One region of the Eionea flava genome, then DNA from elsewhere that is predicted to be linked to it. Evidence: riboswitches for the same ligand, from Rfam matches in the RefSeq annotation. Region 1 holds a riboswitch; the other holds the start of a gene.
The links. A riboswitch is a leader RNA that binds a small molecule or an ion and turns the genes downstream of it on or off. The one in region 1 is predicted to bind cobalamin.
Positions count from the first base shown of each region.

Region 2: another riboswitch for cobalamin. It lies ahead of ACZ5O6_RS00875 (energy-coupling factor ABC transporter permease); the one in region 1 lies ahead of ACZ5O6_RS10930 (ATP-binding protein).

Region 1 is NZ_AP036018.1:2,517,805-2,533,615, forward strand. Features, by position in the region: gene cbiE (precorrin-6y C5,15-methyltransferase (decarboxylating) subunit CbiE) at 1-466, opposite strand, end outside; gene ACZ5O6_RS10900 (precorrin-8X methylmutase) at 492-1,130, opposite strand; gene ACZ5O6_RS10905 (precorrin-6A/cobalt-precorrin-6A reductase) at 1,418-2,218, opposite strand; gene ACZ5O6_RS10910 (cobalt-precorrin-5B (C(1))-methyltransferase) at 2,215-3,366, opposite strand; gene ACZ5O6_RS10915 (hypothetical protein) at 3,413-4,159, opposite strand; gene ACZ5O6_RS10920 (cobyrinate a,c-diamide synthase) at 4,238-5,584, opposite strand; gene cobO (cob(I)yrinic acid a,c-diamide adenosyltransferase) at 5,584-6,174, opposite strand; gene ACZ5O6_RS10930 (ATP-binding protein) at 6,307-8,157, opposite strand; cobalamin riboswitch at 8,309-8,579, opposite strand; gene ACZ5O6_RS10935 (sirohydrochlorin chelatase) at 8,741-9,901, opposite strand; gene parE (DNA topoisomerase IV subunit B) at 9,949-11,835, opposite strand; gene ACZ5O6_RS10945 (YqiA/YcfP family alpha/beta fold hydrolase) at 11,844-12,443, opposite strand; gene cpdA (3',5'-cyclic-AMP phosphodiesterase) at 12,490-13,281, opposite strand; gene ACZ5O6_RS10955 (DUF1249 domain-containing protein) at 13,405-13,956, opposite strand; gene ACZ5O6_RS10960 (NUDIX domain-containing protein) at 13,968-14,600, opposite strand; gene ACZ5O6_RS10965 (TolC family outer membrane protein) at 14,718-15,811, shown strand, end outside.
Region 2 is NZ_AP036018.1:171,780-187,590, forward strand. Features, by position in the region: gene ACZ5O6_RS00805 (chemotaxis protein CheB) at 1-102, shown strand, start outside; gene ACZ5O6_RS00810 (chemotaxis protein CheW) at 168-671, shown strand; gene ACZ5O6_RS00815 (COG4315 family predicted lipoprotein) at 921-1,328, shown strand; gene ACZ5O6_RS00820 (RNA polymerase sigma factor) at 1,451-1,990, shown strand; gene ACZ5O6_RS00825 (hypothetical protein) at 1,975-2,760, shown strand; gene ACZ5O6_RS00830 (DUF3301 domain-containing protein) at 2,757-3,083, opposite strand; gene ACZ5O6_RS00835 (nucleoid-associated protein) at 3,088-4,167, opposite strand; gene ACZ5O6_RS00840 (YjgN family protein) at 4,412-5,617, shown strand; gene ACZ5O6_RS00845 (M48 family metallopeptidase) at 5,675-6,832, shown strand; gene djlA (co-chaperone DjlA) at 6,842-7,627, opposite strand; gene ACZ5O6_RS00855 (CBS domain-containing protein) at 7,865-8,302, shown strand; gene ACZ5O6_RS00860 (CvfB family protein) at 8,390-9,208, shown strand; gene ACZ5O6_RS00865 (exodeoxyribonuclease III) at 9,272-10,090, opposite strand; gene ACZ5O6_RS00870 (DMT family transporter) at 10,375-11,352, shown strand; gene ACZ5O6_RS00875 (energy-coupling factor ABC transporter permease) at 11,448-12,125, opposite strand; cobalamin riboswitch at 12,164-12,311, opposite strand; gene ACZ5O6_RS00880 (putative Ig domain-containing protein) at 12,878-15,811, shown strand, end outside.

The DNA of each region.
Region 1 (15,811 bases):
CACGCAGCACGCTGCGAATACTTACTAACGGGCGGCCATGCAAACTGATGACATCGACATCTTGCAATGCCAAGCCCAAGCAATGACAAGCCGCTTGAATACTTGATACTGCCGGATAAAATGCTAATTTAATCTGAGAGAATTGTCGGCTAAGCCAACGCCCAATACCGTAATATAAAGGGTCACCTGAAGCGAGAATAACGACACTTAACGGCTGAGTCGAGGTATCGAACAGTTGCGTGAGCGTAGTCGCGAGTGACGACAATGGAGGCAATATCTTTTTTTCCGCGCGGCTTACTTGATTACTATGATCAATCGTTGCTAATTGGCGCGACGAACCAAAAATAATATCCGCACTCTCAATTGCTGCTCGCACGTTAATCGCCAATACCGCATGTTCTGCCACACCCAGCCCCACAACATGAATAGACGGTGAATCGGTACTCTTTATTAACGGCTTATGCATGACAAATACTCTTTACAGATATTCATTAATAGTACTCGCCACGGCAACATCGTAGTAATGCATTACAGGTCGCAGCAGAGACAGCACTGCCACCCATCCGTCCAAGTAAGGTAATGCATTCAATACCTAAATCTTGATGACAATCCCACAACGCTTGTTTAGATTCTGCCGCACCAACAAACCCTACCGGCATTCCAATAACCAGCGCGGGTTTAGCAGCACCTTGCTGAAGTTTTTCTAACAAGCGAAACAATGCCGTTGGCGCATTACCAATAATGACAACACTGCCCTCCAATTGATCTTGCCAATGAGCAAGTGCTGCCATCGAGCGGGTTTCACCGGTTTTTTTTGCGATCAAGGCCGTCTCTGGATGATTGAGGTAGCACAACGGTTCTTCGCTAATCATACGCTTAGTGATGCCTTGCTTAACCATTTCGACATCGCATAAAAGCCGCGCGTTTTTTTGAAGAGCAGCAATACCTTGCGCACACGCTTGCTCGCTAAAACGCACCTGCTCAGCAACCGCAGGAAACCCAAGGCTATGCACTATGCGCATAACGACTTGTTGTTGCTCACGATCAAACGTATCGAGAGCAGTTAACTCACGAATTTGCCGAAAGCTGTCTGTCTCAATGGCTTGTGGGTTTATTTCATAATTGCTCATAGGCGTATTTATTAAATCATTCGACATGATATTTTTGATATAACTTCTCTAGAATTTTACTGAGTAAAATATTTTATTAACAAGTAATGGCGACTAATCATCACCATACTGGACTTGATTCGGCACTTATTTCCGGAGCTAATGGATTCTGGCTTTCGCCAGAATGACGGCGTAAAAATTTTTGGAACATTCGTAATATATTTTCATCAAAAAATTTCTTGTCACGTTGACCTTAATGCATATTTTCGTCATGCTAAATCTTGATTCGCACTCAAGTCATGTTGAACCTAATTCGTGCTTTCGTCATGCTGAACTTGATTCAGTATCGCCTGCTCGCAAGCGTCTATATTATCAAACCGTTTATGTTTAACCGTATTAAACGCTTCTGCTGGCGGTCTTGCCAACATAACAACGGGTACACGGCATTCACGCGCAACATGTAATTTTGCAGCCGTTGCATCACCACCGCTATTTTTACTGACTAAACAATCGATCGAATACTGTTGAAAAATTTCATGTTCAGCATCTGTATTGAATGGGCCAATCGCCTTTATCCATACCATAGATGGCGGCAATACAATCTTGGGTTTAACCGCTGTGCGCAACAATTGGCGCTGCTGTTTATTTTGCTGATGCAAGTGATTAACTTGGTCTTGCGTTAATTGCCCGGCAGTTAAAAACAATGACGAGAAAGACTTAACGGCCGTCAACACATCAGGCCATCGCTGTGCCGTTATCCATTGATCACCTTCCATTGCTTGCCACTGCGTACGATGAAAACGCATGTAATATATATTGGTTTTTTCCGCGACATGCATAGCAGTGCTTGTCATTTTTTCAGCGTAAGGGTGAGTCACATCAACAATCATATCAACCGCTTGCTGCTTTACGTAACACGCCAAACCACCAATAGCAGAAAACCCTCCCACTAATACCTCACAAGGCACATCGGGTGTGCGCACTAAACCAGCCACGCTATAAATAATGCGCGGCTTATTTTTTCCATTACTCTGTGAAAAATAGTAATGCAAACGCGACGTTAATTGCCGTGCGTCGGCGGTACCGCCTAACAGTAATATGGTGTTCATACTGCTTGCCCAACAAACTGGCCTTTTCTATCTATTGCACGAATATCAATGGCAATATGCTTAGGCACTTTTTTTCGAGCAACCGCTAGAGCCAACTCGCATAGACGATCGGCGATCGCAATATTTTCTTGATCACAAAGCTGCATCACTTCAACACTGGTATTTGCTTGTGCAATGTTATGCAATAAGTCGCCACTCGCACCCAAGGACTCTGCCACCATAGCAAGGTGTGAAAAATCGATAGCCGACACGCGGCTATTTAGGTCCATATGGCCATTGGCTAGCTTACTGATTTTTCCTAGCCCACCACAAATCGTTAAGCGCTGAATATTCACCTGCTTACAGTGTTTTAATACCGCCCCAGCAAAATCCCCCATTTCGATAAGCGCCATATCATGCAGTGGTTGATGATGTGTTTCGTAATACTGTTTAATGGCTAACTCACTAGCATTACCCGTCGTCGCCACTAAATGATCTAAACCATTTGCTTCAGCAACATCCATCCCCTGATAAATTGACGCAATCCATGCAGCACAGGAAAAGGGGCGAACAATACCGGTTGTGCCCAAAATAGATAAACCGCCCAATATCCCCAACCGTGGGTTCATGGTTTTTTGAGCGAGTACTTCTCCATTTTCAACGCCCACGGCGACATGAAATCCACCCGCGTATTGGTAGTCTTCTGCTACCGCGTGCAAGTGTTGCAGCATCATCTGACGTGGCACAGGATTAATCGCTGGCTCGCCCACTGCCAATGCCAAGCCCGCTTTAGTCACGGTGCCTACACCCTCTGCGGCCGCAAAAACAATGTCGGCAGCAGGTAACAAGCGTAATGCGACAAAAACCGTGGCTCCGTGAGTGACATCCGGATCATCTCCCGCATCTTTTACCGTCGTCACCACTACCGATACATCATCTTTGGCACCATCGCGACGCGTAAAGTCAGCCGCGACATTAAGTTCAACGGTTTTACCTTTAGGCAGAGTAATACTCACAGGGTTTGGCAATTGCGGAGCGTTACCTTGCGGATGCTGAGCAGACGCCGATAACAAATAATGTGCCCCAGCAGTCGCACAGGCAGTAGCACACGCACCAGTGGTCAGACCTGTACGTAGTGGTTTGTTATCTTCGCTGCTTTCGTTCCACATGCTGTATTCTCAAGTGCACCCGCTCCCGGTACAAGCCAAGAGCGAACTATAGGGTGCGTAATAATAGCGCACTACCCGCCACAATAGCGCCTAATGCTAACAAACCTCGAGCATACTGAAACAATGTTTGATAGCGGCGGTACAACAGACCTTGAATGTAAGTAAAGCCAATACCAAAAACGACCATCGAAATAATAACGCCGAATGAAAATAATAAGAGATAGGCCATACCCACCAGTAACTGCCCCGATGCAACAGCGGGAATTAGCGCTAGTGCAGGCGCACTACCAGCCAACCCATGAAAAATACCCACCATCATGGGCTGATGAACCGAATGTTTATGCGCTGCATCACTAGCAGAAAAGGCATCGTCATGCTCACTGATATCATGCTCGTCGGTATCATGTTCATCGGTATACAGGTGCGTATGTACAATATCACCATGGCGATGTTGACCAATACGCACACGACGCACCGCTAACTGCCATATTAAGTAAACACCCAAGCCAATGAGCAACAGCGCAACAGATACTTCGGCGACAAAAGACAGACTATCAGGTATTGATACGCCAATACCTAGCAACAATAAGCCGCCACATAACAGTACGCCACCATGACCTAAGGCCCAATAAAAAGCGAAAGAGAGAGTGCGCCGTAAACTTGGGTTTTGATTGTTCAATAAAGAAACCGCCATTACGTGATCAGCTTCTAGTGAGTGCAATAACCCCAAGCCTAGACCTAACAATAACAAGGGCCATAGATCGGTGGCGAGCGGCGAAAATAATTCAAACATTGACATGTCCTTTAATCATTCGTGATAGTCAATGGCTAATAGCATTGAGCGGTTTTACAAAAAAATGCATTATCTTACTTATTGAGAACCCAAAAATAACTGCGCAATCGCATCGGGATTTGATATAAAAAACAGATGCAAATACGTCGCCGTTAAACTACCGTGACGATAAATAGCTTCGCCCGGTGCAGGGTGGCGCTGGCGTTTACCATGCGCTATGGGTGGTGGCGTATCACTACTGCGTGAACGATGATGTGCGTGGCCGCGTAGCTCACCTTCGGGTAACGGGGCGGTTTGCATTCCCTGACAACCACGTTTACCACGCATAGCTCCATGTCCATCTAACAAATGCACCATGGGGTATGCCATATCATTAAGATCGGTGAGACTTTCGAGACAATAGAGGAATCCACCGCATTCCGCCAAAACGGGTTTATTGGCCGCAAAAAACGCATGAATGGACTGCTTCATGGCTATATTTTCAGACAATTGTTTTGCATGTAACTCCGGGTAACCACCCGGTAACCATAAAGCATCGGCCTGCGGCAAAGCGTCGTCGTTTAGCGGAGAAAAGAACACAATCTCTGCGCCCATCGATTCGAGTAGCGCAATATTTGACGGGTAAATAAAACTAAACGCCGTATCTTTTGCAACTGCGATTGTCTTACCCGTTAATGCTTGCTGAGACACCGATGCCGGTTCTACCGAAAGCGAGTCGACAGGGGAAAAGGTAACAGGTGATAAACGATCGCATAATGCATGTACACCGGCGCTCTCTAACCAATCAGCGCCAGCTTCAAATCGTTGTTCTAGCTCTTCTGCTACTTCTTCAGCCTGTACTAATCCTAAATGTCGCTCTGGCAATGCGACGGCATCCGATCGAGCTAAGTGTGCTAATAAAGGAATATGGTCAGGCAATGCAAATTCGATAAGCTCGCGGTGGCGATCAGAGCCACAATTGTTCGCCAGTAAGCCTGCAATGGTAATATCATCACGAAACGCTGCTAAGCCTGCGACGATGGCCGCAGCCGTTTGCGCCATCCCTTTAACATCCATCACGATCGCGATAGGAATAGAAAAGCGCGCCGCTAAGTCAGCGCTGGATGGTTCACCATCGAACATGCCCATGGCACCTTCAATTAAAATAATATCGGCTTGTTGTGCTGCCAAATATAATTGCTGCTGACACCAATCATCACCCGCCATCCATAAGTCTAATGGTTTTACCGGGTGGCCCGATGCCTGTTCAAGAATTTGAGGATCTAGATAATCGGGGCCGGTTTTAAACACATGAACTTGCTTACCCGCTCGACGCAGGCATCGTGCTAATGCAGCGGTTATTGTCGTTTTACCTTGTCCTGATGCGGGAGCCGCTAAAAATAAAGCGGGGCAAGTGACAGGTTTAGCTTGAGCATTAAGCGACATTAAAATTCAATTCCCGCTTGCGCTTTAACACCTAAACGAAACGCATGGCGCTCGTCTTGCACCACCGAAATAGTGTCGGCAATATCTTGTAGAGGTAAAGCCATAGTGCGTCCGGTAATAATCACTGTCTGATCCTTAGGACGCGACTGTAAAGCACTAACTACCGGCTCAACATCGAGGTAACCGTACTTAAACATATAGCTCATTTCATCAAAAACGAGCATATCGTACCGCTCATCTTGCAATAATTGTTCTGCTACAGCCCATGCCTGTTGAGCAGCTTCAATATCTTTTTCTTTATCTTGTGTTTCCCACGTAAAGCCATGCCCCATAATATGCCAATCAACTTGAGGATGGCCTTTAAAAAATTTATATTCACCCGTTTCGGTGCGACCTTTAATAAACTGGATCACTGCACAGCGTTTACCATGTCCAACCGAACGTAACATAGTGCCAAATGCCGAGCTACTTTTCCCTTTACCATTACCCTTTAATAAAATAAGTACTCCACGCTCTTCGGTCGCCTTGGCAATTTTATTATCCATAACCGCTTTGCGTTTTTTCATTTTTTCTTGATGATTATCGCTCATATTTTTTTACTTTTTAAAATAATGTAAGAATCGGCTTAACGGCTAACACCTTAAAAATTAGTCGCACAGTCAAAAACTTCCTTCTATGTTTTAACCATTCATTGGGCAACAACACATTGATGCACAACAATGTTAGGCCGCCAAAGATAAATAATGCCCCTGTAATGCATGGGCCATTTTTTCTGCTTTACCACGTTTTACCGCAGACGTTTCAATATCAATGACAACCACTTCACCTAATAATCTCAAATCATCAATGGCTTGCGATGTTCGCCCATCAGTCACAATGTAAGTCACTATCTTTTGATCTGGAAAACATTGCTGCTGGCGTTGTTGAAATTGATAAGCCTGAAAAATTGCATCACGCAAAGGCGTACCGCCGCCAACAGATAAGGTATCAAACCATTGCTGCAATGCTTTTGGCGCCCGGCGTTGAGGCAGCAACACATCGACTCTCTGGTTGCCAAAGCCCATGACCATTAATTGCTCTCTGCGGGCATAGATATTTTGAGAGATACTCAATAGTGCAGATTTTGCTTGATCAACACCGTCATTTTGTAATGTTGATGCGGAGGTATCGAGTAAACATAAATGCAATGTCGATTGACTCGTGCGCTGAGGACGATAGCGAAGGCAGCGTAAAGGCCAACGGCCAACATTGGCAAGCAAGGTTGAAAGCCAGTGAATATTATTCAGCGTTTGCAACGGCTGGCGATGCGTTCGTTGACGCCACCCTTGGCTATGGCCTTTTTGTCGACCGGCAAGAGAACGTTTTGTGGATACGGGCACATGATTGCTGGTAACAAAAAGAGTACCGTAAAGCGATCTGATTTTTTCTACTACACTGTCATCAGCCTGTACCAATGATTGCCGAACCTCAGCATCCATCCCCCCCCAATCACCCGCAGCATTCTCTACTTGATCTGAATGATTGCTCTCGTTTTGATGATGAGAGTTTTGCGTTTGAGAAGCGTCTGGCTGAAAATTTTTCGATGCGTTATCTTTTTCTGGCGGTCTTGAATAAGGCGAACTCGACGGTGGCTTAGTCGAAGGCGGAGAACTAGGCGGTGTATTCGACGGCGCTTGTCGACGGTGCGCTAACACCAACTCTTCGACCGCTGCGATGTCTGATTCTGCGACAGTATCTCTTTGTTCCCAAGCCGCGTGTGCCATTGCAGCACGACACCACACGATGTCAGCACGCACCCCATCCACATTTTCTTCCAAGCATCGCGTTGCTATTTTTTCTCGCCACTGTTCCGAGCAACTCACTTGCGCTAAACGCACTCTTGCTTGCGCGATCTGTGAACGTAAATCCCTTTGCGCTTGCTCATATTGCGCAATAAAAGCAGACGGATCATTATCAAATTGTTCTCGTTGTTGAACAATGCATACGCGCTCTTTAACAGAATACGGCTGTGTTAAATTGACAGCCAAACCAAAACGATCTTGTAGTTGTGGTCGCAGCTCCCCCTCATCAGGGTTCATTGTTCCCAACAACATAAAACGCGCATCATGGGTATGGCTCACACCTTCACGCTCAACAACATTAACCCCTGTTGCAGACACATCTAGCAATAAATCGACCAAATGATCAGGCAATAAATTCACCTCATCAACATACAAAATACCTCGATGCGCTTTCGCCAGCAAACCCTCTTGGAATACAAATTGTTTCTCTTGCAGTACTTGCTCTAAATTAACGGCACCAATAACACTTTCTTCTGCTGCACCCAATGGCAATGTCACAAACGGGGCAGAACTACCCTCTTCTTTTCCGCTGAGCGGACTGTCGATAGGCAATAAATTGGTCATTGCTCGTGCTAACGTAGACTTGGCTGAACCACGTGGGCCGCTAATCAATACACCGCCTATGCGAGGGTTGATCGCCGCTAAAATTAACGCCAATTTAAACGTCGATTGCCCTGTCACCGCACTAAAAGGGAATTGCAATCGAGACAGCGAAGGAGAGGAATGAGTCATCGCTTTACCCTGTTAGTAGCTTATTGCAGAAGAAAAAATGAGAGGCCACCGGTTCGATAGACATCTGATAAAACGCAAAGCAGGGCACACGGCCCGTTTGATATGAATAATACAGAACATAATGTAACCTTGTTGATGCACCCACCGTGCATACGAAGTGAAAGACTAGGCCGGTATTCGGGCTATAAGAAAACTGTCAAAGCGCAATCTTAGAAAAGAATAAGCCTTGGCACTACACCCTGCCCCTTCCCAAACAAAGTGCTATTGCAGCCCAATATTCAGTGGTACAGAACGAGTTGTTATGTGTTTTCTTGACCGATGCGGGGGCAGCGATAGATAGCGTTTCACTGTTTAACACTAAAACACTCTATTCTTCCCGATTATCTCCCTTAAACTCATGTGCCTTATTACGTAAAAAAGACACACCAGATAAGTAAGCACCTAGAATCGTTGCGTCGATTGTAACAGCAAATAAACAACGGCGCATATGATTGTTATTGATGTATTACGAGCGACAAAGAAAGCATCAAAAACGCTACGTAAGCCTTAAATAGACCATCGCAGCGCTGAACTTTTGAGGGGGCTAGCGCGAGCGCTTGCACGCGGGTGTACCAGGCAACTCAACCTTTATTGCTTTTTCTTCATCAATAATGTGCTGAGGGAATTGCCGCATAAAGCAGCAACAAATATTTTCATTGATCATCGTTCGCGGCCCATTCGGATGCGCAATATGCTTATACGGCGCATGGCTATGTCCATGAGAGTGATCATGCCCATGCGAGTGCTCATGAGAATGAGAGTGCGCGTGATTATGCGAATGTGTATGCTCATTCACCGCCTCACCGCTATTATCCGTATCCGGTTTAAATTCGGCATGATGATGATGAACATCCACTTCGCCACGCGCGAGGCGCGCTTTAAAGTCTTCCATCAAACTCAATTGACCCGATGCTGACGGCTGGCCTGCAATAGTTTCTTCTATTCTTTCAATAAATGTATTAATCACATGTGATTGATCACGTAAATAATCGGCTCGCATAAATTGCACATCGGGAGTTTCACTCGCCACTTTATCCACATACCCCATGATGCGATCAATAAGACGGCCACCAAATAAGAAATAAGGCGCAACGACAATTTTTTTGTAGCCCAGCTTAATCGCCATTTCTAAACCGCGACCAACCGATGGATAGGTCACGCCGGAATACACCGTTTCTGCCCAACCAAATCCTAGATTCTCACACACGGTACGCGTTAGCTTAGCCGCTTCGGCATTGGCTGCCGTCACCGACGTGCCTCGCCCTACGACGACCAACATCGTGTCATATAATTCACCAGCCGCTGGCGCCTCTTGATAACCCATTGCGCCCAAAATACGCGCCTGAAAAGCTTCGATCATCTCCTCATGCAAACCTAATTCTCGACCATACTCGATAGTCAGACCGGGATGCTTATCTTGATAAGTGGTTAATACAGAGGGAATATCGTTTTGTGCATGCGTTGCCGCAAATAACATACCCGGCACTGCGTAAATGGTTTTGACACCCTGCGCCACTAAACGGTCTAAAGCCATATGAATATTCGGCGCTGAATATTCTAAAAAACCATACTCGACATGTAATCCGGGCACGCGAGCGCGTAGCCCCTTGGCCAATAAACTAAATTCTTCTTCGGCAATTTTGGCACGACTACCGTGCCCACAAATTAAGATTCCCGCATCAGCGGGAAGATTATCAATATTCATATAAAACCAACTGTTTATTGTTTAAATAGTATTGTCAGAAAATTTTCTTAACCCACATCGGCTAAGTTACCACTGCTTTCTAACCACGACTTACGATCGGCTGCGCGCTTTTTCGCAAGTAACATATCCAACATTTGGTGCGCACTGTCTTCAGAATCAACTGATAATTGCACTAAGCGACGGGTATCAGGGTCCATGGTAGTTTCTCGTAGTTGCAGAGGATTCATTTCACCCAAGCCTTTAAAGCGCTGCACATTTACTTTCCCTTTTTTCTTTTCTGCCGCTATACGATCGATGATGCCCTGCTTTTCTGACTCATCGAGAGCGTAGTAAACATCATTACCGATATCGATACGAAACAATGGTGGCATAGCCACAAAAATATGACCGTTATTAACCAATGCGGGAAAATGCCGCAAAAAGAGTGCGCATAACAAGGTTGCAATATGCAGCCCATCCGAGTCCGCATCCGCCAAAATACACACTTTGTGGTACCGCAGCTTTTCCAAATTATCGACACCGGGGTCAATCCCTAAAGCAACAGAAATATCATGCACTTCTTGGCTAGCAAGAATATCGGCGCTATCAACTTCCCATGTATTTAAGATTTTTCCACGAAGCGGCATGATCGCTTGAAACTCTCGGCTACGTGCTTGCTTAGCCGAACCACCCGCCGAATCACCTTCCACTAAAAACAGCTCACCGCGTTCTGGCTCTGCACTAGAACAGTCCGCGAGCTTACCCGGCAAAGCTGGCCCTTGCGTAATTTTTTTACGTGCCACTTTTTTGCTAGAACGGACGCGTTTTTGCGCATTACTAATACAAAAGTCGGCCAGTTTATCGCCATCTTCGGTATGCTGATTTAACCACAAGCTGAATGCATCTTTTGCAACACCGGAAACAAACGCCGCTGCTTCGCGAGATGACAAGCGCTCTTTAGTTTGACCTGAAAATTGCGGATCACCCAACTTGGAACTAAGCACAAAACAACAACTCACCCAAATATCATCGGGCGCTAATTTCACCCCTCTTGGCAATAGACTTCTAAATTCGCAATACTCTCGCATGGCATCCAATAAGCCGGTACGCAAACCATTGACATGCGTACCACCTTGCGCGGTAGGAATAAGATTGACGTAACTTTCTTGTGTGACTTCGCCGCCATTGGGGAGCCATTGCACCGCCCAATCGGCAGCTTCTGAGCGTCCGCTAAAGCTGCCGGTGAACGGCGCGAGCGGTAACACATCCCAGCCTCGGGTTGCATCACTTAGATAATCGGTTAAGCCATCTTCATAGAACCATTCGTCCGATTCGGCCGTTTGCTCGTTAGTAAATATTACTTTTAATCCGGGGCATAGTACTGCTTTAGCGCGCAACACATGGCGCAGGCGAGACACTGAAAACTTAGGTGAATCAAAATATTCCGGCGCGGGAAGAAAGTGTACGGTAGTGCCTGTATTGCGCTTGCCGCAATCACCGACAACCTGTAAATCTTTGGTTTTATCTCCATGAGAAAAAGCAATTTCGTGCACTTTGCCTTCGCGTTTAATTGTCACTAACAAGGTTTGGGACAGAGCATTAACAACACTCACCCCCACGCCGTGCAGACCGCCGGAGAACTCATAATTTTTATCAGAAAATTTACCCCCTGCGTGCAACGTGGAAAGAATCACTTCGACACCCGGTTTTTTTTGTACCGGATGCATATCCACTGGCATACCACGCCCATCATCACTCACCGTGATTGACTGATTTTTATGTAGAATCACTTCAATAGTTTTAGCGTGCCCAGCTAATGCTTCATCCACACTATTATCAATAACTTCTTGCGCAAGATGGTTAGGGCGTGTGGTCTCGGTATACATACCGGGGCGCTTTTTGACTGGATCTAAACCCGTGAGAACTTCAATATCTTCTGAGGAATAATTGGCCATGTATTTTTTTATCTCAATCTGTCGTAGGTAGTTTCAAAAAACATCATAATATCAGCATAGAATCGCTCAAAACCTTGAAAGCTGTGGTCACCACCGGGCTCGATGGTTTGTCGACACTGTCGATACTTTTCAACGGCTAAACGGTAATCAAGGGTTTCATCGCCTGTCTGAACAAGCAACCAATAAGCGGCTGTGTGCTGAATAATGGGCGTATCGTAACGCGAGAGTGCCACTAAGTCATCTTCCTGCAAACAATAAGTATCATCGGTATGGTAATTAGCGAGCGGTTGATTGATATAGTTGGGTAGTAAGTTAAGCGCATCGACTGCAGGATTAATTAAGACCGCGGGCAAATGATACTTCGCAACCAAGTAGGTCGCCCAAAAGCCACCTAGAGAACTGCCCGCCAAATAAATAGGTTCATCACTATCTAGTGCCGTTTCAACGATCTTCTCTAAGGATTTAGCACACTCGTTAGGATAAGGCGTTAATAACGGACAGCAGAAGCGAATATCGGGGCGGTTAGTCTGCAACCAACGCTGCAAGGATTGCGCCTTATAGGATAAAGGCGAGCTAAGAAAACCGTGAATATATAACAGCGTTGGCATCAGCAAATATTAGTAAAGAGCCACTGATAATATTGGGGTGTTGACATTAATAACCTGTAGAATCAAAGGCAATGCCGTAATCTTTTTGGGCAACGCGTTCTACATCGGTGGCAAAAGTACCATCTGCATGTAATTCAAACCAACGATAGCCGGGCATACTATCCTCGACACCAAACTCATCTTGGTTAGGCGTAAACTGTATACAGGTTGATGGTGTGGCAAACAGACTCACTCCCTGATATTCCCCCGTAAACTCTTGATGTATATGCCCCCAGAGGACAATTTTCACCTGCGGGTGAGTATTTATCACCTCCCAAAAAGCCTCGGCATTACGCACAATATAGCGGTCCATCCATGCACTACCAATCGGCACCGGCTGGTGATGCAAGCTAACCATGACATGTTTATCGCTATGGAGCGACAATTGATGCTCCAAGAACACCAACTGTTGATCACTAAGCTCGCCATACGTCTCGTTCGGCACCCGCGAACTCAGCAATATCACAACCCACTGATCGATGATATGAACGGTAGCATTGACCTGCTCACCCAACACTTTCATCATTTCAGGGTCGTCATGATTACCCGCTAACCAAGCGAAAGGGTAACTAATTTTCTCAGCCATAATGGTGTGTAAGCGAGAGTAAACAGGAGGAGACGGATGATTGGCTAAATCACCCGTGAGCAATAGAAGATCATTACTAGGGTGCTGCTGATTCATTAGCGTTAGCACATCATGCAGTCCCTCATCGGGATTCATCGATAATAGTTCGTCACCCTCGTGCTCTCCAAGGTGGCAATCGGTAATCTGAGTAATGCGGACAGGAGAAGAAGTCATAGAAAAATTAACAACAGCATGTCGTGTAAGTAGGTGATATTCTTTATTCGTTATTTTTGTGGTGATCTATCAATCTTTCTGTAATAAAACCTTGAGCCTTCAAGGCGGAGAGCATCTAGCTAACTAACCTTCTGGGGTAGCTCGTTTCGTTAGCATATTACCCGCCATCCGGCCATGAGACAAACAATGGCTCAACAGTTCACCCAAAAAACGATTCATCTGTGCTTTTTCATCAATTTGGTGCATATCAACATTGGGATATTCATAACGCGGTGCAAACGATTGATAACGTTGGCACTTGACCACTTCAGCCATACTCGCATCATGATATAAACGCACATCTCCCTGATAAACCGTTTGCTTTTTTTGACGATCAGCACTGCCTTCATTTTTAATGAAGTCGGGCGCGCTTTGCAAGGAAAATAACTGAGCAATGTGAACTACCGTCGTATATTTTGTTTGTTCTAACACGGTAACATGGAAATCGCTCTCCGCACTCGATAAATCACCCACCAAATAATGCTGTGCCTTACCGACACTCAGGTCTTTGATATTGCGCATAAGACGAAGCAAGCGGTGATAATTCATTTCGCATTCAACCAATTGTGCCGGCAAATCCGTTTTGTAGCGCTTTTTACGTGCTATGTGTGAAGCTGTCTGAATATCTATCGTCAACGCAATAACTCCTATACTCTAACTGGATGGCCTAACTGATCCTTATTAGCAGCCAACCACTGCAGACAAATTAATGTTGCCGCATTGTTATACTCGCCATCATAAATTCGATTAAGCACCGTCTCTTCATTGTATACGCTAAAACGAATATCTTCATTTTCTTCTGGCAACCCGAAAACGCCACCCGCATGACGCAAGTCAGCCAATGCACAATACAAGGTCAAGCGCTCATTAGTGCCTCCCGGACTACTGTAATAATCACAGATCCGCCGTAGTTCTTGTGGCTTAACACCTGCCTCTTCCCACAACTCACGGCGCATCACCTCTTCATCAGATTCACCTTTTTCTGCTACACCTGCGACCACTTCTTTACACCACGGACGAGACGTATCATTAACTAAGCCAATGCGAAATTGCTCAACCAAGCCAATTAAACGATGTTGAGGGTCGTAAATAATAGCGGCCACGGCTCGCCCTCTCACAAATAACTCTCGCGTAACAGGCGCAGACCAAGCACCACCAAATAAGCGGTGGCGCAACTGCACTTTTTCAATGGCGAAAAAGCCTTTATAGACCGTTGAACGCTCAGAAATATCTACCGCCCCTGTTTCGGGAATATCAGAAAGTTGAACAGAACTTGCCATATTAATCATTACCTACATCGTCACGAAGCCAGATCTATCATCCAGTATCGACCTTGTTAGAGTAAAAAGCTACACTGTTTACAACGACTTCACCTTTAGGGAATTTTTGGTCAACCAATGAACACACGCTTCGATTTTTTACCGACACCACCGCTAACCAAGCGCCCATTCTTCTTGCTGACATGTGTCGCATTGCTATCTGTGCCTACACTAGCCAATGCACAAACTGAATCATTGATGGACATTTACGCACTTGCTCAAAAAAATGACCACGAGCTAAGATCAGATTACGCAGAATACCTAGCAGGAACTGAAGCAGCCGCCATTAACCGTGGCGCATTAAGACCGCAAATTAATGCCACCGCCAGCGCTAGCCGAATCAATACCGATACCAGTGGCACAACACCAGCAGAAAGCGATACCGACAACCAAAACTATGGCATTGAGCTAACGCAACAACTATTAAATGCGAACGCCTGGGATACCTACCAGCAAGGGAAAGCACAAGCATTACTGGCAAAGGCAACTTACGATGTTAGTGAACAAAACTTGATTATTCGTAGCGCTGAGGCTTACTTTGATGCACTGCGCGCTATCGACCAATTACAGACAGATAAAGCCGAAGAAAAAGCTCAAGCCACTCTGTTAGAGCAAACCAGACAACGCTATGAGGTAGGATTAATTTCGATTAATGACGTTCACGAAACACAAGCTGCTTTTGATAATGCAAGAGCCGGCCGCATTAATAGCGAGGCCAATGTCGGCATTCGCCTAGACGAGCTAACGGTCATTACTGGCAAAATACATGAGAACATCGCCCCTCTTAGCGAGGACTTTACCGTCCTTGAGCCATCGCCGAAAGATAAGCAAGCCTGGGTTGATTTTGCTTTAGCGAATAACCTATCGCTCAAAGCCAGCAAACTACGCGCAAAAACCAGCGAACTGGGCGCAAAAGCTGCAAAAAGCAATCATTTACCGACCGTTAACGGCTCCGTTAGCTACGGCAAGTCTCACAGCGACACCGACATTGACCAAGGTGGCAACACAAATAGCGATACGGCGACAACAACATTCAGCCTCAACTTTTCTATGCCGCTGTACACTGGCGGAACACTATCCGCAAGACAACGACAAGCCGAACAAACGCTGATCAAAGATCAAGAAGATCTACTATTTACCCGCCGTAGTACCGTACAAAGCACCCGTTCATT
Region 2 (15,811 bases), 460 kb from region 1:
ATGCCAGAAGCCATTATTAAGGTCGGCTGTTCTACAAAAATGGATAGCCCAGAAAATTTAGCACGACATTTAAAAGCGCATATCCTCCAAACAGCCTCATAAGCCTGCCCGTAGGTCTGTTATTGAGTAAAAATAATCGGTAATACTTGTAAAAAGGTAGTTCTAATATGAGCGATATAAAAACCATAGCTGTCGGCCATGCCGTTGAGCCGGCTAAAAAAGCAGAGATCCCCAGCCTCATTATCCCTATTGCTAAGCGCAATATATTATTACCCACCGTTTCTGTCGCAGAGATGTTACCGTTTGTGAAGCCACAATTGCGCCGCACTGACTTGCCACCTTGGTTTTTAGGCGCCGTGCAGTGGCGTGGTGTGTCTGTTCCTATGTTCTCTTATGAGCGTCTTAATGGTGAAGAGCCATTAGCTATTAAGCCGACAAGTCAAATGGCAATTTTAAATTCAACCGGTGTGAGTGCAGAGTATCCGTTTGTCTGTTTCCCTACTCAAGGTATTCCACGTCTAAGCCGAGTCGCTCCAGACGCCATTAAGCAAGATATCCAGAGCTCTACATTGGCTTTTGATCAAATGAATGTATTGGTCAATGATGAGTTAGTCTCTATTCCTGATGTGAGTAAAATTGAGCAGGCTTTAATTGATCTGCTGCACGAATAAAAAATTTAATATCTTGCATCCAAATCGATATCTTCATGCGTCTTAGTTAATAGTTATCTAAAACATACGGTAGTACACCTGAACGTTTTACTAATAACTACTCAGGAGCCTCTGATTAACCTCGAATGACTTCTGCGTGAGTCTACCATTCGTTTAGGCAAGGCAGACGTCTTGATCTCGGTAACGCCTAACAGCCAGAAGTTATCCGAGGTTAATTAGAGGCTCCTTAACATCATTATGGAGAAAATCATGAAAATATTATTTGCTACACTTGCGTTACTGGCTACTTTTACTGTTTCTGCTGCTCATCACGGTGAGGCGCTAACTAACAAGAAAGGCATGACCTTATATACCTTTGATAAGGATCAAAACGGTCAGTCTATTTGCTATGATGGTTGTGCGGCTAAATGGCCACCTTATATCGCATCAGCAAATGCAAAGGTGGTCGCTCCTTGGGGGCTGGTCGAGCGTAACGATGGGAAAATGCAGTGGACGTATGGTGGTCAGCCGCTCTATTTGTGGGTTGGCGATCAGAAGCAAGGTGATGTGACCGGTGACGGTGTTGGTGGTGTATGGCATATCGCTAAAAAATCGCATAAAAAAGCTGTGAAAAAAGCTCCGGTTAAACATTCAAGCACGGGTTATGGCGGTTATTAAGTGCGTAATGGCTTTAGGATATGGACACTGCCATGTGCCCATATCCTTTTGTGGCTAATATCAATAAATGGCAAATAGCCATAAGGTATATCAATAACGATGAGATCTAAGGGCAGTCTTTTATGTTAGACGAACAATGGTTCGCTGACACCGATGCATTGTTGTTCCGCATTCAGCGGCAAGACAGTCTCGCCCTAAAAACCTTATATGAGTTATCTGCAAAAAAAGTCGCTGCGCTGATTGTCTCTATTGTAAAAGATAGTCACGAAACGGAAGATGTTCTTCAAGAAGTGTTTGTGAGCATCTGGAAAAATGCCCAAAAATATTCCGGTAAGGGAAGCGCTTGGGGGTGGATATGTGTGCTTGCACGACATCGTGCTATCGATCGCCTTCGCCATTTATCTATTCGTCAGCACGAGTCAACAGATGCGAGCCCTGAGTTGCTTGATCAATTAAGCGAGGCGACCAACGCTATTGACGCCCACTGGATAGGTCAATGTTTGTCAACATTGCCGACAACAACTCAGAAAGCTATCTTGTTAAGCTACATTAATGGTTACAGTCATTCGGAACTCAGTCAGCAATTGTCGACTCCATTAGGTACAGTTAAGGCATGGATTCGTCGTGGTTTGCAGGAGTTGAAACTATGTCTACACCACTAAGATATCGACAGCCTGAAATATGTGATCATCTCGCCGGTCAGTATGTTGCTGGGCTGGTCACACCGCGTGTGCGGATACGAATAGAGCAATTAGCTGGCGTGACGCCGGAACTATCCAGAGCGATTGCACGCTGGTCAGACGCATTTGTTGAACTCCAGCAACCACTCAATGAATCACTAAAAAACAATCAAAAACTCGGCGTAATAGATTTTGATACCGTATGGCATAGCGTTAATAATAACGTCGAAGCAAAAAGTAGCGAAAAGAATCCGGTAAATTTATTGAAGAATGTAAAAAGTGCATTAACTACTTGGAAACTAATCGCTAGCGGTAGCGCATTAGCCTCTATTTTTATGGTCGGATTTTTATTGTTATCTTCACCACAGGTAACTTCCCCCGTAATGATAAATGCGAGTTACCTTGCTACCATGCAAATACATGGTTCTCAAAAAGAGACAACGCAGTTTGTTATTAGCGCATACGCAAAACAAGAAACATCACCTTCTCGTTTAGCTATTCAATGGGTTAACGGAAATGTTGAAACCGAACATTCCACACTTCATTTATGGGCGGAAGATCGAGAGAGTGGAGAATTAACCTATATTGGCCTGCAAGAATTAAGTAATCATTCAGTAGCGTTAAGCAAGCCTGAATGGCTTGCTATCTCAAACAGTCGACGCTTATTAATGACTAAAACTAAAAGTGTATCCAATGAAGATAACATCGTTTTTTCAGGTTTGTGTTTGTCATTGGCACAATGGCAGAGTTAATGTTTGCCTGCTGTTACTTTAAATGGCGCCAGTTCAATACTTTCAATATATCGCCCCTGCATTCTTATGGTTCCTTTATAGCGATAATCACCCACTGAAGAAAATTCAAATTGGTAGGTTCGCTGTAGAGCGATGAAAGAGCGCTTCGATTTTATAATACGTATTTTTCGCAATACTACGGTTTGGTCAAGTAGTTGAACGTCTTCTTTTTGGCAGCGATGCTTAGCTGCTTTATTCGCGCTTATGCTGATATTGTTATGTTGCCATATTAGCCAAATAATGAGTCCAATAATGCTAGTGGCGATTAACTGATAAATATCCAACGTATTAGTGCTCTTCTTGGGACAGTTTCACCAATCGCGCTTTTAGTCGAGCCGGTATGTCTTTAATGGTTAGGCTGTCAGTGCTGGGGTCATAGACGATACTATCGCCTAAACAGCTAGAGGCAAAGCTCATACTGAGCTGGTGGTTGCGACCGCTTAAACGTACAAATTGTCGTAACTTATTGGCATCCGGTATTAACTCGGGTTTTGCAGAAGGTTGTTGGCTGGAGACGAACTGAGAAAATTCAGGCAGTGAAATATCCGTATGTGAAGTGTTTGATGATTCAGTCGCGCCGACCTTTTCTATATGCTGTGGCGGGTTTTCTTTAAGTTGTGTCGAAAGCTCATCAATAACCACGGGCTTGCCCATCTTATTTTGTTCAAGGCAGTATTCAACGACTTGCTTATTGGTTTGGTGGGCAATGTCATCAGGTAATGTGTCAGTATAATTGGATACCGTCGCTAAAAAGGTATCTGTTTCTGCGCCAATATCAATTTTTTCTGCAAAGCCGATGAACTGAACAAACAGGTCAGATATGTCTTTTTCACCTCGCCACCGTAGTAATGTTAAAGAGGTTTCCGAGCGGTGTATATCATCGCTCTGCCAGTCGCTTATATTAATAGTTGCGGCTAAGCGCAAACCTTGAATGTCGAGATAGCGAGAGGTATCGATAGTGAGCTCGCCATTTATATATTGTCCTGTGGCATGCTGTACAAAAAAGATATGTAAGTGCTCTGTTGTGGCAAGTTTTTCATGAGCAAAAACTAAAAAACCCTCTAAAGGAATGACTGTGTCATCTAGCAAGGTTTTAAAATGCTGCATGGCCTTTTCTGTGAAGCGTTCTATGGGTATTGTGGAGCGGTGGTACTCTTGTAGCCAGCTTGATAATGGGTGTGCTGCCATATCAGTAGAAAATTGACCGTATTCTTTTCCTAACCGCTTAATCATGGTGAGTTTCAATTCGCGAAAGCACTCGTCGGTATAGCCGTTGTTGTCCCACGGTGTATCGCGTATATCCATCGACGAGAGTTGATCAGGGTTGTCGCGTGTTATCCGATGCGCAATGATATGAGAGAGTGCCATAAATCAACCTAGCTAAGCTAAAAGAGTGTGATAAGTGTCTAGTGGTTCGCCATAATATATAAAGTGTGAGCTAGGTGCATTTGAAAATTGCAATACTCGCTAATTGAGCGTTAGGGGATGGTATTGTTCTGCCATTTGGTTTTTGTGCTTTATGACACATGCACTTGCATTTTTAACGGGTTTGCCAAATACTAGATGATTAGTTTTACGCCAAAAATAATATTAAAAGAGGGAGATAATAATAATGAAACCATTAAGTTTTAACGGTAGCGGAAGTGAGTATTTTAAAATCTGGATTGTTAATATTTTACTCGTCATTGTGACTTTGGGGTTATATTACCCTTGGGCTAAAGTCCGTAATTACCGATATTTCTATGGAAATAGTTCCCTAAATGATAGAAGTTTTGACTATCACGCCACGGGTAGACAGTTGTTTATTGGTTATCTTATTGCGATGGCTTTATTTCTAGTCTATATCATCGTAGAGCAGCTCGTGCCCCTTGGTGCGCCAGTATTATTGTTGGTGCTATTTTTAGCGATTCCTTGGATTATTTGGCGAAGCCTGATGTTTACTATGCGTATGACGAGTTTTAGTAATGTACGCTTTAGTTTTGCGGGTAAGCTGGGTACTGCTTATATCAACTTCTTTTTACTTCCTCTCTTATTCTTCATATGTATTTATGCGCTTCCTGTTGGGGCAGCGGTTTTATTGCCGATGTATCAGGCGGCTGGTGGTGAAGTACCTGCTTATGTGGGGATATTACTATTTGTAGCGGCGGTACTGAGTATTCCTTTGGCTTTTTACTTTTTCGCATTAATGCAGAAAAAAAATACGAGTTATCTGATCAATGGTTCCCGTTATGGGCAGGGGGAGTTCTCGACAGAACTGAAAACATGGTCGTTTGCCAAAATAGCACTCAAAACCTTCGGTCTAAATATTTTGGTGTTTTTTGTTGTTATGTTTCTAATAGGGTTGGCTGTTGCTGCTGTTGGCATGGGGTTTGAGAATCTAGCTCAGCTCGGTAGCATGGATAATCCAGAAGAGATTATGATGCAGCTATTTGCGAGTAGTGGGGTTGTTATTGCCATTATCCTCGGCTACATCACCATGATTGCTGCTTTTTTCTTCATAATGGCATATATGCAAACGCGACAACGCGCTTACGTTTATGAAAATACCTTGCTCAATGAGCGTATCGCCTTTGCCTCGACCTTGCGTGCTAGGTCTCTCGCGTGGGTTATGATTTCTAACTTACTTTTGATTATTTGTACCGCAGGTTTGGCAGCGCCCTGGGCAAAAGTAAGGATCGCGCGTTTGATGTTAGAGAATACCTTTGTCGATGCAGAAGGTGGTTTCGATGAATATATTACTCAACAGCAAAAAGAACAGTCCTCGCTTGGTGAGCAAGTCGGTGATGCCTTTGATGTTGATGTAGGTATTGCGATTTAATGTTTGTTTACACTGACAGAGAATAACCCATAAATTTTGATAGATGAGAGTGCAACAATGATAGTGGGTCGCTGGTATGCTTTAGGCAGTGCAGAGTCTACCGAAGCGATTTTGCACTTCCCGGGTGGTAGCCTTGTGGAATTGCATGTGTCTGGGCAAGTTGTTCTCAGTTGCCATATCAATGATATTGCGGTGAGCGACCGTTTGGGTAACGTCGAACGTAAGCTCACATTTACGAATATAGGCATTTTTTCTACAGCAGACAACAATGCTGTTGATCAAGCGCTGGGCCATGTTCAGCCACTTAATCGTGTGATTCATTATTTAGAAACCCATATGCTAGCAGTGATTATTGCTATCGTGTTTACTATTGCTTTAGGTGTTGGATTTTTCAAATGGGGTGTGCCTTGGGCTAGCGAAACCATAGCGCATGCTTTGCCGCATAAAACAAATGAGTTAATTGCCAAGCAAACACTGACTTTTCTCGATGACTATTGGTTTGAAGAAAGTCAGTTAAGTGAAGAGAGAAAAAAGAGTATTCGTCAGCATTTTTATGATGAGCTCGTGCCTCTTGATGAACGAAATCAAAGTATTAATTACCAATTACACTTTCGTAGTTGGACGCAAGGCGATAAAGAAATTCCTAATGCTTTTGCACTCCCTTCTGGTGATATTATTCTTACGGATCAATTTGTTACTCTGACGGATAATCAAACAGAAGTGGATGCGGTTTTACTGCACGAGATAGGCCATGTTGTTGAGCGGCATAGCTTAGAAAGGCTAGTGCAAGGCACGTTGGTGACCACGCTGGTGATGTTGGTCAGCGGTGATAGTAGTGGTATTGCAGATTTGGGCTTGGGGCTGGGTGCCGTGCTGGTCAGTAGCCATTACTCAAGAGAGCACGAGCTTGAAGCGGATACCTATGCTTTTGAGCAAATGCTTAAAGCGCAAAAAGACCCCATTGCCTTTTCCAAAATTATGGGCCGAATGGAAGAATATGTTGCTGAGGTATTTTCTCATTCTAGTGTTGAGGATGATTCGGCAGAAGGTGTCGAGCAGGGCGCTCACCAAGATACAGAAGTGGTATCCGACGAGTTAGTTGACTATCTCTCTACACACCCGCCCACAGCAGAGCGCCAACAAAATGCAACGCGTTACAGCGAATGTTTTAGGCAAGGTTTGCTGCAATGTGACGTGGGTGAAGCGGCCGAATAATACAAGCGCTTACTTGCGCGACTTTTTAATAAGGTCATAGGCTGCTTGCACTTCTTGTGAGCGCTCAGTAGCTACCTTGACCATGTCATCGGGTACACCTTGGCCGATAAGCTTATCAGGATGGTACTCACTCATTAACTTTCTATACGCCTTTTTAACTTCAGCGTTACTGGCTTGCTTATCAACCCCTAGGGCGTCGTAAGCATTATCGATGTCAGTTTGCGTGTCGACTTGCCCTGATTGTTGATACCCGCCGCCAAAGGCACCTTGCCCTCGAATCATTCGTATTAAATGCTCAAACGCAGCATGAGAAAAGCGTAATCCTTCAGCAATATTGCGCAGAGCAGCTTCTTCTTTAGGATCGAAATCACCATCAGCCAGCGCAGTATTGACCAAGTAAACCATGAGCATTTGTGTGAGTTGTGGTCTGCGACCACACACTTCCTGAAAGTCGCGCAAGGTATCAGCAGGGTTAAAATCAGGGGCGGCGCCTATTTTGAAGAGCCTTATGGCTTCGCGCTTATGGTCAGCGGTTAAGCCCATTTTTCCCATTAATTGCTGTGTTTGGTCGATTTCTTCTTCAGAGACTCGTCCATCAGATTTTGCAAGGTAGCCAATAAGCGTAAAAGTCGTGCGGAAAAACGTTGTTTGGATTGCTTGCAGTGCTTCGGGTGATTCACTGTGAATAAAGCGCTTTTTAGCTTGATCGAACATGTGCCCAAAAAATAGACCAATGAGTGCGCCGATAAGCCCGCCGGTGAGTAAGCCAAGTAAACCGCCAATGACCTTTCCCATTATTGCCTCGTTATTGTTGTGGTAAAAGTGATATGACGCATAATATTGCGCCTCTGGTTGCTCATAATAAGGGGGTGTTAGTGTCGCGTCCAGATAAAGGCAATATTTATTGTGTCGGTTATCCTAGATGCTTGTGGATTTATGGGTAAGTTTGTTTATGCATCGTCTACAATTAAGGCAGCATCATTTACTTTAACCGCGCCCATGAAACATGCGTGCCTGATAGGAGGCTGAGCGATGAGTAAGCAAGGGATCACTGTTGATCGCCTAATGACATCAACCGTTGTTACCGTCGAGATGGATGATAGTTTGTCGGTTGTTAAAGATATTTTTGATAATACGTCTTTTCATCATTTGCTAGTTGTGAACGACAAGCGCTTATTAGGTGTTGTCTCTGATCGCGACTTATTAAAAGCGCTGAGCCCGCATTTAGGCACGGCTGCAGAAACGCTCCGAGACTTAAGGAGTCTTGACATCAAAGTGCATCAAGTGATGACAAGAGAAGCGATTATCTTACCTCCCCAAGCGAGTATTTATGATGCGGTCGAAGTGTTTAACCGCGAAAAAATCTCTTGCATTCCTATCGTAGATAGTAAAAAACATGTCGTTGGTATTCTTACGTGGCGAGACATTTTACGCGCACTTGAAAAAAAGCATAAGCGAGTTGAGTCGTAATAATAAAGGTTGGTGTTGTTTGTGATATTATCTTTTCCCTTCCTTTTTGTCTTTAATTTTTATCCATCAGCATTTTAGGTATCCCATATGCTAGATCAACAACACCTTCTCACCGTTGATAAAAAAGAGGCGGCTAGTATTTTTGTTAGCACGCGAGAGTGGGGCAGTGTGTACTTGCGGGAAGCGCCTGAAGGTGTTGCTGTAGGAGATAAGGTCAGTGCTTTTGTTTATCAAAATGCGACAGGCGATATTTGTGCAACAGCCGCCACACCCAAAGTGGCTCTGGGGCAGTGTGCTTATCTTCGTGTCGTTGCGATTAATGATGTAGGTGCTTTTTTAGATTGGGGCTTGCCAAAGGATTTATTATTGCCCTATGCCGAGCAGGCATATCCGGTACGCGAAGGCGCATCTTATGTAGTATATGCTTATCGTGATAATAGTGGTCGTACAGTGGCAAGTACACAGTTACATCATCACCTCGATGAAACACACGAAGGATTTTCTGTTGGTGACCAGGTCGATTTACTGATAGCGGGTAAGTCTGATTTGGGTTTTAAAGCCGTGGTCAATGGTAAAGCCTTAGGTTTGTTATATCATAGTGATTTATCGCAACCGCTGGCATTTGGTCATCGCACTAAAGGTTGGATAAAGCAGATTCGTCAGGATGGAAAAATTGATTTAACGATTAATGCGCTCGATCAGAAGACGAGAGATCAATTAGAGTTGCGCATTCTTAAGGCTTTGCAGCAAGCGGGCGGCCGTATTGAGCTGTCGGATAAAAGTACACCTGAGGTGATATTTTCTGTATTCAAAGTCAGTAAAAAGAATTTTAAGCGCGCCCTAGGCAGCTTGTATAAGCAGCGCTTAATTGCTATTTATTCATCGCATGTAGAGCTTACAAAATAATAAACCGAATAACGCCATTAGCGTCGTTAGTATGTTTCAATTTTCAATTAAAAACATCTCTACTTAGTCGATGTCATATTCTATTGTTAGTGGTGCATGATCGGAAAATCGTACTTCTTTGTAAATGTTATCCGATCCGGCTTTGACTTTACCTTTTAGACCTCGACTAACAATATGATAATCAATACGCCAGCCAGTATTGTTTAGCCATGCTTGGCCTCTATTCGACCACCAGGTGTATTCGTGTTCATTGTTGTTAATTTCACGAAAGGCATCAATGAATTGCAGCGGCTTTTCACGATGGTTGTCGGTATCGTTTAATAGCCAGTCCATCCATGCACGTTCTTCAGGTAGAAAACCCGAGTTTTTTTGATTGCCTCGCCAATTTTTAATATCAATTTTCTTATGGGCAATATTCCAGTCGCCACAAATAATATATTCACGTTTTTTACGTTGCATTGAGCGAAGTACATTTTCAAAGCGTGCCATCATGTCATATTTAAAGACTTGCCTTTCTTCTTTTGCTGATCCAGAAGGCATGTAAAGAGAGGCAACGCTAACGTCATCAAAGTCGACTTGAATATATCGACCCTCGCGGTCAACATCTTCCCAGTTTTGTTGATCAATAGAGCCTAAACCTAAATGAATAGCTTTCGGTTGTTTTTTACAATAAATGCCAACACCGCTATAGCCCTTTTTTTCAGCAGAATGAAAGTAGCTGTAATAGCCTTCGGGATGATAGAGCGCATCTTCAATTTGATCGGGTTGTGCCTTTAATTCTTGTAAGCAAATAACATCTGCATCTACTTTTTTTAACCAATCAAACATGCCTTTACGTGCGGCTGCTCGAATACCGTTTACATTGATAGAAATGACTTTCATTTTTTCTCTATACTTTTATTGAACATGTAAAAATTATTGTGTCGTTAAATTCAACTATAACATTTTATTTTCGTATTTTATTAAAATTATTATAAGAATATAAAGAGTATTGTTGATGGCTGTGGTATTTTCCCCGGCGGTTAATGATGACATCAATCATTTAGAAATTTCTAAATAAGTCTTCTGCTGTTGAAACCAAATAATAAAACGGTCTTTTTTGACGGTTATTCTACTAATAGCTGAACAAATAGTTCAGTTATTAATATTCAGCATAGGGATTATTTATGCCAGTTTGGTTTTATATATTTTTAGGTGTGGTGGTTAATTGTCTATGGGGAACGGCTTTTTTAATTCCTCATTATTTAAGCGATATCAATCCCATTGCTATTTCTATGGGACGCTATCTTGTCTATGGTTTGGTTTCCCTTTTTCTTGCTCTTTTTACGCTTAAAAAACTGCGGCAATTAACGGTTAGGCAGTGGCGTTATGCTTTTCTTTTTGCTTTTCTTGGTAATGTTGGATATTACCTTTGTATGGCGCTAAGTGTGCATTATGGTGGTATCACAACAGCCGCGTTGGTTGAAGGTGTAACTCCGTTAATGATGATTTTGGCGGGTTGCATTTTTGCCAAAAGTAACGATAAGGATTTTGGTTTTCAGTCACTGCTATTACCTTTTTTGATGGTGCTGACAGGCGTGGTATTGTTAAAACAATCGTATGTGCCTCAAGGTGTACATGCCGCCACTGATTATTCTTGGTATTTGGGTTTTTTCTTTGCGATTGCAGCGCTATTACTTTGGGTATGGTATGCGTTTTCTAACGCTGGTTTTATGAAGGAAAATCCAGAAGTTTCTGCAAGTACTTGGTCTGTCGCTATCGGTGTTGGATGTTTTTTTCAAGCAGTATTAGGAGCTACCGTATTTTCTTTACTTTCGGAAGGCTCACTTGTTCGCGTAGGAGCCTCTCTAGCTACGCCAATCATGAGTTTGGTAGCTGCTTGTTTATTTTTGGGCGTTATTGTTTCATGGTTAGCAACGGTATGGTGGAATCAAGTCTCACGGCATATACCCATCATGATCATCGGGCCGCTATGTGTATTCGAAACCTTGTCCAGTTTGTTTTATGGCTATTTGAATGATCAACGGCTGCCGGGCATGGGTGAAATATTGGCAATATTCTTAATGGTAGGCGGTGTGTTGTTGAGTATGTTAGTGATGTCGGGTAGCTTGAAAAAGCCAGCGCTTGTATTGCAGGAAGGGTAATTAAGGAATCCCTGAGAGATTTATTGATAGCGATATGTCTGGTGATCGTCGCGCTACAATATCGAGTACTTTAAAGTAGAGCGACGATAAAAGAATTACGCTGAATGGTATAAGCGTGAATTAACGCTGCGGCTATTGCTAAGTTGATTAATCGTTTTTGCGCCAGCCAACACTGCAAGGTCAACAATAGGCTCGATTAACACGACTAGCATGTATGCAGCGCCAAACGTACTAACAGCGACTAAGTTTTCAGCGCCAAAGCCTTGACCATAAAGCGCCCAAAATACAACCCACGCAACAATACCGCCTTGATACATTAGCGATAATTTAAGTACTTGGGAATAAGCTAAGTCTTTGTAGGCGACATTGCTTGGGATAATTTTTTTAGCAATCATCGACATGGCAAATAATGGCACTAGCAGTGTGGTGACATTAACGGTGTAGTTCGGCATATCGAAAGGAGCAAAAAATATACCTTGTGCGAGTAAACCTAATGCTAAGCCGATGGCGGCAGGTACCGCGCCAAATAAAAGAAATAAGGTTGATCCAAGGATAAGGTGTACTTCAGATACGCCCACTGGATGATGTGGTAGTACTTCAAAAAACATCAATACGGCAATACTTGCTAAGAATACTCTCGCGACTAAAGAAAATAGTCCTTGCTGCTTTACGGTATTCATTACTTGCGATGCGGTATATCCAAGAACAGCCGCTGCTGTTCCATAGCTTAATACCATTTTTGCGCCTTCAACAACGCCAACTTCAATATGCATAATAGTCATCCTCTACGTATTGCACCCACCGTGCAACTAGAAATAAAAAGCGTTAGGCCGGTCTCCAGACTCTTGTTTGTCGTTTAATTATTTGCGACTAACAATTACTGTTGCGGGGGCAGCAGTCGATTTGCACGACTTTCCCGTTTCATTTGCAGGGCAAACACCTAGCACCGTCGAAGCGGATTGTAGCATGTGAAATCGAATGAGGGAGCAATAAAGCCCATACATAATTGTTTGTTAAGCATGCGCTTGTCGATATGTTGCCTTTACTTTTTGAGGTGACGTAGCGTCATTAAGTTGGAAATAGGTTGGATAGGTATGTAATGAGAAATTATCAGATACAAAAGTCAGCTAACGGAGTCATGGTTGTATTGTTGAGGTGCTCATGTATCAGGCCTAAAATTTGTCGAAGCACGCTCATAAGCTTACGGTAGATAAAAATACAGGGTGAGTTAAATCAGAGGTTATTGTTCAAAACAGGCCCGTATCGCTATTTCAACCCCCATTTATCCTAATAGTAAAAGTTTCCTATCTTTGTTAAAGCCGTTACGCCAATGTATTTTTTCTTGGATGGTATAGGCGCTGGCTATGACGAAGAGGTATAAAGTTTGAGCTTGAGTCGCTGAAAATCTACTCGTTGTATTATGGTGGTGCTTTTGTAAAGGCTCGTTATATCCGTGTTGAAATTGTTTTACGATAATTTTATAGTGGTGAGATAAATAATAAACAAATAACGACAGGGATTAGCCATGCGCCATCAAATATTTGTCATATCATTCAGCTTTTTATGTCTTTTTATTTCTAATAACACTTTTTCTGCAGATTACCCACCTAATATTGACTACGGCTCTGCTGGCGATGTTTTAGCTAAGCGAGGCGGAGATCGTGGCCGCACTTCAATTTTAAGTATTTCAGGCCCCTTACTCATCAATAATCCGCAAGAATCTGGTTCATCATCTGTTGGTATTGTTCCTGATTTCACTGATTCAGCATGGGACTTATCTGATCTAACTAATCCCACGCTTGTTGCAGAGCACAATTGTTTTGAGGGTACTTGTTACAGGGGAGCTGGAGTTCATTCTCATGCACATTTTACCCGCTATGACAATGAAGCCGCTTATGTGTCTGTTGGCCGTAATTTCCGGTTTGGTACAGGTGGTTGGCTACGTTACAACTATCAAGGTGAAACGGTTGAAGATAGCTTGTCATTTGGTGAACCGCCATGGGGGTTGCCAAACTGGGCGTACAGCAATCTAACGTCTCCATATCATACAGAGGATTATTGGCAATATCTTTTTGCTCCTTCTGAGCAATATTCTATCCGAGAGCATGGCTGGAGTGATGCACAAGTGTACGCCGAATGGGATCATATTGGTCTTACTGGTACCACAGGCTTCCCTATTTTTTCTGGTAATTTTTTGATTTTTGCTTCAGATCAGCAACAGACAGGTATGTCTATTTATGATATTTCGGGTATGCATCAGGGGCAGCTGCCGCGACTGGTTAGTCACTATAACCCAGAGTTAGTTAACCCCAACGGTAACATAGAGCGTTTGGGCGGTTACTGGGTTGAACCTTATGGTGCGAATAAGATTGTATGGTCAGCTCGAATAAAAGGAGCTACTCCCCGTCGCGAATTTCCTTCATTATTTATGGTGGATTTTACCGATCCAGCTAACCCTTTTCTCAGTTGTGAAATTTACTTTGATCAAGATAAAAATGATCCGTCAGATGGTAATGCTCGCAGTAATCCGATGTATGTGAACTTTCAGGATCGCTATGCCTTTGTGGATCATTTTAAGGTGGATTTAGATGCTTGCGAGAATGCTTATCGTGACGATCAGCATATTGATCAGCAGGAGTTGGTTAATATTATTGATGTATTAGATGGTTTTAGCCACGCTTGTGATTCAAGCCAATATTTTCGTCCATTAGGTCAGGTGGGTGCATTTGGCGGTGCTGATCGTTTCGAGACCCAAATGATTATTGAATACACCGGTGGTACGATGATCGAAGGCGCTTGGCATCGTGTAGGCCGCGATGGTGAATATGGTTGGGGCTTTCATGTAGGGCGGACAGTTGATGAGGGTATTTCAGCGATATTTAATGTTGATATTCAGGTCGGTGATATTATCGAGTCTAACGGTAATGTTTATACTATTACGGATGTTTATATTGATGAGCGCGTTAATGAGCAGGGCATGTGCTTTATTGTCACCAGCGATGCTCCTGATACTATCCCACCGTATGTCTCTGGCCATCGCCCACTCGCCAATGAAGCGAATGTGCCAGTGGATACCTTTATTCACTTCCATATTCCTGAAACTCTACGTAGTGATACCTTAGCGGGTGCGGTAACGGTAACCAATACTCGTACGAATGAAACAATTACATTTGATATGCTTTCTAGCCACACGGGCACCGTCTCTATTTTTCCTGATAATGATTTAACTTTCGGTGATGAATATCGTGTTGATATCGCCGGTGTTGTTCAGGATTACATGGGCAACATGATGGAGCCTTATTCCTTTAGTTTCACCACGGGAGAAAGTCAATATCAAGCGATTGATATTAAACCGGTTGAGCCTGCACCTTCAACGGAGAATCCCTTTGTCGCTAATCATTCGGGCAATTTAGCTTGTGAAGCTAATGATGGTTTTGATTTAGCGTGGGCGGTGAACCCTCATAACGATACAGTAAGTATGCTGCGTGCCACGATTGATCCGAGTACTTTTACTGTAACGACAGAAACGTTTGACAGTGTGATTGTGCAGGCTGGTGGTAAGCCGTCATCGGTGACACGAACGGCTAACTGGTTGGCGGTAACTTACAGTGATTTAGATGTTATTCGTTTTTATCATGTTGATGATTCCGGCACTACCGCAAGCGAATCCTCTTGGGAAGTTGAGTTTGACTACGGAGCCAATCCGGTAGCTTCTGTCGCCCATGATGGCATGTTGTATGTGTCCCTTTATAACAGTGGCCAAATTGCGAAAATTGATATTGCTGAGCAACAGTTGATTTCGACGTTAACGGTAGGGGATAAGCCTAAGGCTATGGCTCTCACCAGTGATGGTTCGCGTTTGCTGGTAACCCGTTTTATTTCTGACAAAGAGTATGGTGAGGTTTACGATATTGCCACTGCAGGCAATATGGCATTTCGTGATCCTTTGCAGCCCGAGATTCGAGTGAATAAAGTATTAGTGCCAGATGACCTTGATCATGGCAGTGGAGTGCCTAATTACTTACGCAGTATCGTGATTAGCCCTGATGACCAAACGGCTTACATTTCGGCAAATAAGGCTAATGTTGAACGCGGTCAGTTTTTAAATAACCTATCACTCGATGATGACAATACCATTCGTCCAATGATTGCGATATTGGATTTGGTCAATCATCAGGATAGTAATATAGACCCAACAACTCAGGAGGGTACTATTGACTTAGATAATGCTGCAGACCCTTCTGGTATGACGATTCTTCCTGATGGAGTTACCCGAGTGCATGCATTGCAGGGGAATAATGTGATTGCATTTGTGAATCAAAATAATAACATTTATCGTGCAAGCACAGGCGCAGCTCCGCAGAGTCTTTGTGCCACGCCTCGTAATTTATACGTGAAAAATTTTACGGATCGTACTGTGACCCGCTTGGATATTGCGGATCATATGTACTACGGTACG